DNA from 2 places in the Undibacterium sp. YM2 genome. Region 1 is predicted to be linked to the other one. Evidence: riboswitches for the same ligand, from Rfam matches in the RefSeq annotation. Region 1 holds a riboswitch; the other holds the start of a gene.
The links. A riboswitch is a leader RNA that binds a small molecule or an ion and turns the genes downstream of it on or off. The one in region 1 is predicted to bind glycine.
Positions count from the first base shown of each region.

Region 2: it holds a riboswitch for glycine, as region 1 does, so the genes downstream of both, gcvT (glycine cleavage system aminomethyltransferase GcvT) here and UNDYM_RS18225 (hypothetical protein) in region 1, are expected to answer to the same signal.

Region 1 covers NZ_AP018441.1:4,063,229-4,067,652, forward strand. The annotation lists gene UNDYM_RS18215 (hypothetical protein) at 1-642, opposite strand, end outside; gene UNDYM_RS18220 (M48 family metallopeptidase) at 811-2,235, opposite strand; glycine riboswitch at 2,439-2,535, shown strand; gene UNDYM_RS18225 (hypothetical protein) at 2,700-2,951, shown strand; gene UNDYM_RS18230 (hypothetical protein) at 3,153-3,902, shown strand; gene UNDYM_RS18235 (C39 family peptidase) at 3,947-4,424, shown strand, end outside.
Region 2 covers NZ_AP018441.1:3,616,147-3,620,570, reverse strand. The annotation lists gene UNDYM_RS16385 (hypothetical protein) at 1-247, shown strand, start outside; gene UNDYM_RS16380 (polysaccharide lyase family 1 protein) at 332-1,270, opposite strand; gene UNDYM_RS16375 (hypothetical protein) at 1,291-1,701, opposite strand; glycine riboswitch at 2,151-2,238, shown strand; glycine riboswitch at 2,250-2,388, shown strand; gene gcvT (glycine cleavage system aminomethyltransferase GcvT) at 2,469-3,599, shown strand; gene gcvH (glycine cleavage system protein GcvH) at 3,669-4,046, shown strand; gene gcvP (aminomethyl-transferring glycine dehydrogenase) at 4,167-4,424, shown strand, end outside.

The DNA of each region.
Region 1 (4,424 bases):
ATAGCAATGCGGCGGGTCTTGTTCGTTTTCATGCAGGTGCAGGCGTGGGTGCTTGCCTTTGCCGGGGCGCATCATGCTTTCACATTCAGGGCCACTCTCTACATGCTTGACCAGATCGACATCCTGGTCTTTGTCAAACAATGGGGTGATCTTGTCTGCTTCTATGCGCAACAGGCGCAGCCAGACATGGACTTCGTTTTTTTCTACATGGCTGTGTTCTATCGCCATGGCAAAGTCACCTGGAAATAATTCCACCATGCTGGTCTTGCTGATGCGACCGTTGGCAGCCAGCCATTCAACCACATCCTGACGATTGGTTAGTGACCAGGCTTCACCACGGCGTTTGAACCAGTAAGCGGCAATCAAATTGGGCAAACCCGATGCCAGTGGCTCGCCCTTGACCAGCAGGACTGCCGTATCTGCATCGAGTTTTTGTACATGCAGGGCATGCATGCGCAATGCCAGTTGGGTTGTCGTGGGAATCGACGCTGGCAACTCTGCCTTTAGTTGCGGTGTCCTGATGATGTCTTTGTCGTCATTGATATCCCAGCCCTTGAACACCAGGCGCATGAGATCACGCTGCTCCAGTGTTTGCACTGACTCATTACGGGCGCAGGCCACCAGCATGCACAGGGATAGCATGAGTACTGCGTAAGCAGGGGAGTAAATGAAGCGCCAGGTTAATTGCACAAGGGAAATTCTTCTCGATGAGGCAGTCTGGATTTTAACTGATAGGCAGTGATTGAAGGTTGTTTGATGGACTAAGTATGGCTTTAGCCCACTCACCCAGGCCAGAAGAACACAAAGCCCCTACTCTCCATTCTTGAACCGCCTCACAGCCTCATCCCGCCTGGCGATGAGCTTGTCCCCCTTGGCCTGCATGCCCAGCGCGAAGTATGACTGCGCCAGGGCTTCGAGAGTGTAGATATCCCATTCATTGCCATTTGCCATGCTCTTTTCCAACAGGGCGATGGCTTGCTTGTGGTTGTTCTTTTTGGCGTACAGCAGGGCCAGTTCATTGACCAGTAACTGATATGGCTGGCTGTTGAGGCCGCGCTCAAACCAGGTGCGGGCACCTTCCTGGTCTTCGCGATAAATGGCGATGCCGCGGTAATAGCAAAGACGTGATTTCAAATCATCGACCAGTATTTCATCGCCGGTGGTTTTTCTGATGTTGCCGATGAAGGTCTCCATCTCAGAAAAAGAACCGCCCCACTGCGGCAACAATTTGCTCAGGTAGGCATATACCGGTGAATACAGGGTGGGGTCATTTTGCAGGGCGATTTTCAGCAATGCATCATCACCGTCTTTGATACTGAGTGCCCTGTTACTGGTGATCAACTCACCTGCACAGATACTGCATGATTTTATTTTTTCATTGGCTTTCGTCAGATCGACTCTTGCCAGGCTGGATAATTGATGAAACTCAGCAAACTGTTTTTTGCTGGTCTCAGCAGCCAGTTTATCACCGCGGGCATCCCATGCCTGCTGTTGCAAGAACATGCCACGTGCGAGAGAAGCATAGCCATACGTGCTGGATTTTAGCCAGGTATCAAACTGCTTTTGAAAGTCTTTGTCCAGACGCGACAAAGTAGCAAAGCGTTTATACAGGGTATTTGATTTAAGCCTGCCAGCCTTGTTTTGTGCAAAAGCACTATCGAGTGCAATGTCCAGCTTTTTGAATTCGCCGCGCCATAACATGCCCACCAGGATGTTTTGTTCATGTTCTTCATCGGCATAATTGCTGCCCAGTTTTTGCAGTTCAGGATTTTCTGCTGAGCTTTTTAACCATACTGCCTGATGTAATTCAGTATTCCCGGCATCGCGGAAAGACTGGTGCCAGATTTCTTGAAAGCCCTCTTGCGCCATGCTGTTCTTACGGGCGACATACCATACTGTGGTCATGCCCCAGTATGAATAGAATCTCTCCATATCCCTGGGAAAAGGATGGAAGTAGGCTTTATAGCTGAGCAAGTCCTTGTCATTTTTTTGCCCGACGACCTTATAGGGCATGAAGCGGCTTTCCACCATTTTTTGCAGCAGTTGCGTCAGCGCAGAATCAGACAGCCATGCGCTCTCCTTCACTTTTTCATTCGCCGCAATTGGTGTAGCCGGTTTGGTTTGTGCCTGAACCTGCGTAGCAGCAGAACTCAATACCATGGCGCAGGCAAGGCCAAGTTTGCTCAAGGTTGAAACTTCTTTTAGACGGGACTTGCTGGATAAATGATCAGGCATGGATGACAACTCAGATTTTTGTATACCTATCATAGCCCGACAGACCGGCAAACGCCAAGCGTGCTTGCGCATGTGGGATGCAAATCACAGATTCAATCAAAACAAAAAAATAATCCTATTGACATCAAAAATGATTTGCAAATGGATAATGTGTGCACTATGCTCATTTCTACAACTTGCACAACAGGTTGAGCACAGCACACCAAACAATATCGGGAGAGACTGCCAAATAAAGATTGTGGCAGCGCCGAAGGAGCAACCGCCCCGGAAACTCTCAGGCAAAAGGACCGTTATTGTTTTCAAACTCTGAAGAGCGGCTGGATTGCGTCACCCAGCACACCGAAGGAGCAAGCATTGCCGCCTTACCCATGGCAGCAGGCGAAATCTCTCAGGTCCAGGACAGAGGGGGTATCCGTTGCGTAACAGCGCACGGACATCCCTTTGACGTCTGGAGTCTGCTTACCATGAAATTCATCCATTTGAACGGTGACACTGTCACCGCGATGGCGGCCGCCTGCGCGCTGTCCATCTATAAAACCGGGTTTTACACTGATTGCAAAACCGAGTTCAAAAACATGAACGACGCTCAACAAACAGCCCGCCTTGATGGCCCTTGCTACAAAGATGATCTCAGTATCACCTCAATCACTACAATCACCACCAGCCTTCTGCACTCGCACGATATGCGACCGCAGTGCAGCCACATCCACTGTTGACGCTGAACAGCGCAATTTCTTTTTCATAAAAATTCTGGTTATAGAGTTCTGAAGCGCTCTATAAGCGGATCCCCTATTCCCGTTTGCGCGGGAATGCTGTCCGGCATGCTCAGCCATGCCATGTTTCAAGCCGCCCGGTCCGCTTGAGTGGGCGAGCTATTGTCTCAAGCAAGTCTAAAACCAACCAAGGAGTAATTCATCATGCATTTTCACCCTGTTTCAAGACTCAAAAAATCCACCCTGGCTGCTTTGATTGTCAGCATCAGTTGCGCTGTCGCCAGCCCTGCATTACTGGCACAAAATGTCGCCAGCGATATTGGCGGAACAAGCGATCAGGCACGCCTGGTCAGCGCTGCTGCACAACGCGATTTTGCCGAGTTTGTGCAATTCAATGTGCAGCGTCGCGGCGGTACCCTGCCATCTGAATTCCCGCTCGAAGTCAATGATGTGCAAGACCTCAAGGACGCCAAGATAGGCTATGGTTTTCCAGTCTATAGCGTGCCGCCACAAGATGTCATGACAGGTCGCGGTGATTTGCGCAGCATGGCAAAAGCGACCGGCGAATGGCGCTTTGTGATCACCCTCAATGACACACCGATAGGCCTGGCAACCCTGCGGCAAAACAATGGGCGCTGGGGCGTCACTTCGTATGGTGGCGCAGTGCTGGCCAAGGATGTCGATGCAGCAATTGCGGCGCATGGCAACAGCACACGCTCCAACCTGCGCTTTATCCGCGTGTATCAGGCCATGTCGGATTTTCTGGAAGTAGTCTCACCTGCCGATGCTCGTGCCCGCTTTGCGCCCTTGCAAGCCGCCCGCCAGAATTTGCTGCTGCAACAGCGCAGTGAAAAACTCGGCACACAAGCCGGCAACCATGGTTTGCTCGAGCAAAGCGACATCCTTGAACCTTTGCGCGTCAGCGTCAAGCGCAATATCGACAGCTTTCGCTAAGCCAGAATCCAGTTGAATATACCTACAATAAATACGGAGATATCATGAAAAAAAATCTGTTAAAGCTCATACTCGTCTTGGGAGCAATGCTGGGCATAACCAGCGCTTACGCGCAATACCGTGCATTGAATGTACCGCTGGTCACGCAAGAACACAGCCAGTGGTGCTGGGCAGGCAGCAGCAAGGCCTTGCTGAGTTTTTATAATCAAAATCCCAGCCAGTGCCAGATCGTGAACTGGGCTTATGGCCTGAACTACGCCTGCGGCAATACCAACTTTAACTGGAACAGCAACGCCAATCAGCCCAACTCCATGTATGGCAGTGGTGGCAGCGTGCAAAACATTCTGGCACATTGGGGTGTGCCAAATACAGCCTATAACTATGCATCGTCATGGAATACGGTGGTCAACGACATCAATGCCAACCGCCCTTTCGTCATCCGCTATGGCTGGACCAATGGCGGCGGCCACATCATGGTCGGTACTGGCTATGAAGTGTATAACGGCACCAACTATATCTACA
Region 2 (4,424 bases), 450 kb from region 1:
TGACTGTAAGAAGTTGCAGCGCAAGGATCAGAATATTCCGGCCTTTTTTTGTCCGCATTGTGGCAAGGAGAGCATTTGTGTGCACTGGAAGCTGCGTGTGCCTTCTCCCAGAAAAATCAAGAAATGGAATTCATTCTGGAGTCGCTATCTTTCAGAACTGAGGCAGTTGAAAGAATTTTATGCAGGGCGAGGTGCGGCTACGCTTTATCTTCCTTTACTCAATCAGGAACATCGTCGTCATGATTAGACAAAAAACTGGACGGCATGATTGCCGCCCAGTAGGTGCCGACTCAATCGGACTTAATCAGACTTAATCAAGATATAGTCAGATTTATTTACAACTCAGTTTTGCCAGAGAAGTGCCAGCACCCGCGACCGCAGGCAGTTTTTGCTTGAGACAGGCAGGTGCATCTGGTGTATAGCTATACGGTATGCCAACTGGTAAATGCGATGTCGTTACCCAGTCTGTTGCATCACGGCTGGGCTTGGAATCACTCGCTACCCAATTGATGCCATAAGTGTTGAAGTCGGCAGGCGTCTTGATATTATTGTTGCGCAATTCCCAATAGCCAAGCACATCACTGTCGCGTGAGGTGACGGGGTTTTGTGAATTTTCGAAGTAATTGCTTTCGATCAGGGAATAGCCCTGCATGCGCACATTGATGCCCGAGGTTTTGATATCGCTATACAGATTATTATAGATATGGGTATAACCACCACGCTGCAGGGGCAGGCGTGAGCCTACGTTTTTATAATAATTGTGATGGAAGGTGATGTAGCGGTCACTTGCATCGCTGTCGCTAGAACCGATCAGGCCTACTTTGTGATGATCATGGATGTAGTTATAAGAGTAGGTGATGTGATGCGCACCTGCCTTGTTATCCACCAGGCCATCAAACTCCAGGTCACCCGCGCCCGGGCATTCGGCAAGTGAGCTGAACAGGGTGTTGTGGTCTATCCAGACATAGCCAGGGAATTTGCCGCTCTGGCCTTCAATGCCTATGGCATCGATAGAGCCAGGCAGCAGGCCTATGGTCATATTGCGAATAATCACATTGGTCGCGCCACCCTTGACGGCAATACCAAAATTGGCCGCAGAGCCATTGCTGCCTTCTATCGTGATATTGCCCTTATTCTTGATTTCGACTATCGCACCTTTGGCTTTTTTCCATTGTGTGCATGCATCAGGAATAGTGCGGAAATCAAACATGCCGTTATAGCGTATCACCAGGCCACCAGTGCCATTGTAGGCATCAATTGCTGCCTGCATTTGTGCCGCAGTCGTGACTGCTACAGCGGCAACTGTACCACCACCAGTGACCAGCCCGGCAAAGCCGCCACTGTGTCCGGCTGGCGCGGTTCCTGTGCCAGTGCCTGAACCTGAGCCATCATTTGAGCCACTGCCGCCGCCAGTATCTGGCGTGCCAGCTGGGCCAACGGCACATTTTCTTTGGTGTCGGCTGTTGCTGCCACGCCAAAGGTGGCTGCTGTACAACTGACATTACCCGACAGGGATTTGATGACCCATTTATCTTTCAATCCAAATGATACCTGCAGTGCTTTGTCGCCTACTTTGCAGGTGCCGCCTTCATCGGCACATTTAGAAAAGCCCGAGGGCCAGTCTGCTGCAAAAACATTAGCTGCACTGCCAGACGCTGCAATGATGGCAAAGGCGATCAATTTCAATTTCTTGTTATTCATTTTCCCTCCGGGTTTTTGTTTCGTTAGTTAAAAAAAATTCGCTTACCAAAACATCTGCACAACTGATCTCTTTTGAATCAAGAAATCCGGGTTGGCTTTCAATTTGGTGAAGCGAATATTTGCACTATAGAAATAAAATGCGAACCTAGAGTAACAAGGGATGCTGATCATTCTCGTGATTGTTTCCTCTTCAAACAATAGTTACAAATTAATACAGAGATGAGCGTCAAAACAGGTAGTGGTCTGGTTGATTGCGGTTTTGTTTGTCAGGCTGTCATAGTAAGTTTCGCGTAAGTTTCAAGTAAGTTGCATAAGTGGTTTTGTTGCTCGCAAACTTGCTATATTTGTCGTTACTTGTCGTTTTATTCATTTTTTAACTATTCCATAGGCTTTTGTGTAAATATTTCCACGCTCAACTATCCAAGCCCTTGCAAGCCTTATATAATCGCGCTACTTGATCGGGAGAGCGTGACGAAAGTCGCCGCCGAAGGGGCTAATACCCAAAAAACTCTCAGGCAAAAGGACCGATCAACGGGGTAGTTAAAAGTTGCCCCAACTCTGGAGAGCGGTAGCGGCAGATACGTTTATTCTTATAAATATTCGCCGTACTACCCACCGAAGGTGCGCGCGGGCAGCAAACATACATGGCTCCCGTAATCTCTCAGGTACCAGGACAGAGGGGTATGCGATTTCAGCGCATGCGGCGGTTATTCGTCGGCATGCGTTTGTTCGTCCCTTCAATCTGGCAATCTGGTAATGAGGCACTCATGACGCAAGCAGCGACATCACTCAAGGCAACTCCCCTCAATGCAGCCCATCGTGCGGCTGGTGCAAAAATGGTTGATTTTGGCGGCTGGGACATGCCTGTCAACTATGGTTCCCAAATCGAAGAACATCATGCAGTGCGCACTGATTGCGGCATGTTTGATGTATCCCATATGTGTGTCGTTGATTTGCAGGGTGAGAATGTCCGCAGCTTCCTGCGTGGCCTGGTTGCCAATAATGTCGATAAATTGCAGGTTGCGGGCAAGGCCCTGTATTCCTGCATGCTGAAGCCTGAAGGCACGGTCATCGACGACCTCATCATTTATTTCTTCAACGAAAACTGGTTCCGCCTCGTCGTCAATGCTGGCACGGCAGAAAAAGACATCGCCTGGATGAATGCCCGCAATGCAGAAACCAATAGCGGCCTGACTATTACCCAGCGCCGTGATGGCGCGAATGCCTTTGCCCTGGTAGCAGTGCAGGGCCCGAATGCCCGCGCCAAAGCATGGGAAGTCTTGCCAGAAACCAAGGCAGCCAGTGCAGAGATCAAACCCTTCAATGCCGTTATCGTGGCTGATACTTCCTTTGGTGAAGTCATGGTGGCACGCACTGGCTATACCGGTGAAGACGGTTTCGAGATCGCTGTTTCTGCTGACCGCGTCACGGATTTGTGGAATGCCCTGGCAGCGGCAGGCGTCAAACCTGCTGGCCTTGGTGCGCGTGACACCCTGCGTCTGGAAGCTGGCATGAATCTGTATGGCCAGGACATGGATGAAACAGTCAACCCGCTCGATGCTGGCCTGGCATGGACCATAGACCTGGTCAGTGAACGTGATTTCGTTGGCAAGCAAGCACTGCAAACACAAGGCCAGAATGCCCAGTTCCTGGGATTGATCCTGCGTGAAAAAGGCGGCATCCTGCGCGCCCATCAAAAAGTAGTATGCGCACAAGGTGAAGGCGAAATCACCAGCGGTACTTTCAGCCCGACCATGGAACAGGCAATTGCACTGGCACGTTTGCCTATGGGCGTGTCTGTAGGCGATACTGTGCATGTTGTTATCCGTGACAAGCAATTGGCGGCGTCTGTAGTCAAGCTGCCTTTCGTCCGTAACGGCAAAATCCTGGCTGCATAATTATATTAGCAAGTTGTCCTGCTTATTAAAGACCATCATTTAAAACAATTTACTTATCTGGAGCCCATCATGAACGTACCAGCAGACCTGAAATACACGACATCCCACGAATGGGTACGCACTGAAGCAGACGGTACTATCACTGTCGGCATTACTGAGTTCGCTCAAGATGCTTTGGGCGATATCGTTTTCGTTGACTTGCCTAAAGTTGGCACAGCACTTGAAGCTGGCAAGGATTGCGCAGTGGTTGAATCCGTCAAAGCAGCGGGCGATATCTATGCACCAGTGACTGGTGAAGTTGTCGCCATCAATGAAGAACTGGCAGATGCACCAGAGTCCATCAATGCTGACGCTTTTTCTGCATGGCTGTTCAAACTGAAACCAGCAAATATTGCTGATGTCGATGCTTTGTTGACTGCCGAAGCTTACGCCAAGAACATCGCTTGATGATGTAATTAAAAGAGGTGGCCTTGTTGCTGCCTCTTTTAATATGGATTTGCCTGAATGCGGTTTGCCCTGCATAGCTACACCTGATATTCCACGTTACTCTTCTGTACCCCATATACCATGACCCGTCCTTCACTGACCCAACTGGAAGCGCACGACGCTTTCATCGCTCGCCATATCGGCCCTTCTGAAGCAGAACAAGCCGCCATGCTGAAAACCCTGGGCTATGCTGACCGCACAGCCCTGATTGATGCCATCGTCCCGGCCAATATCCGTCGTCACGATGTGCTGCCACTGGCGCAATTCACAGAAGCCAAGTCCGAACAGGAAGCACTGGCCACCTTGAAGGCATTGGCGTCAAAAAACCGTGTACTGAAG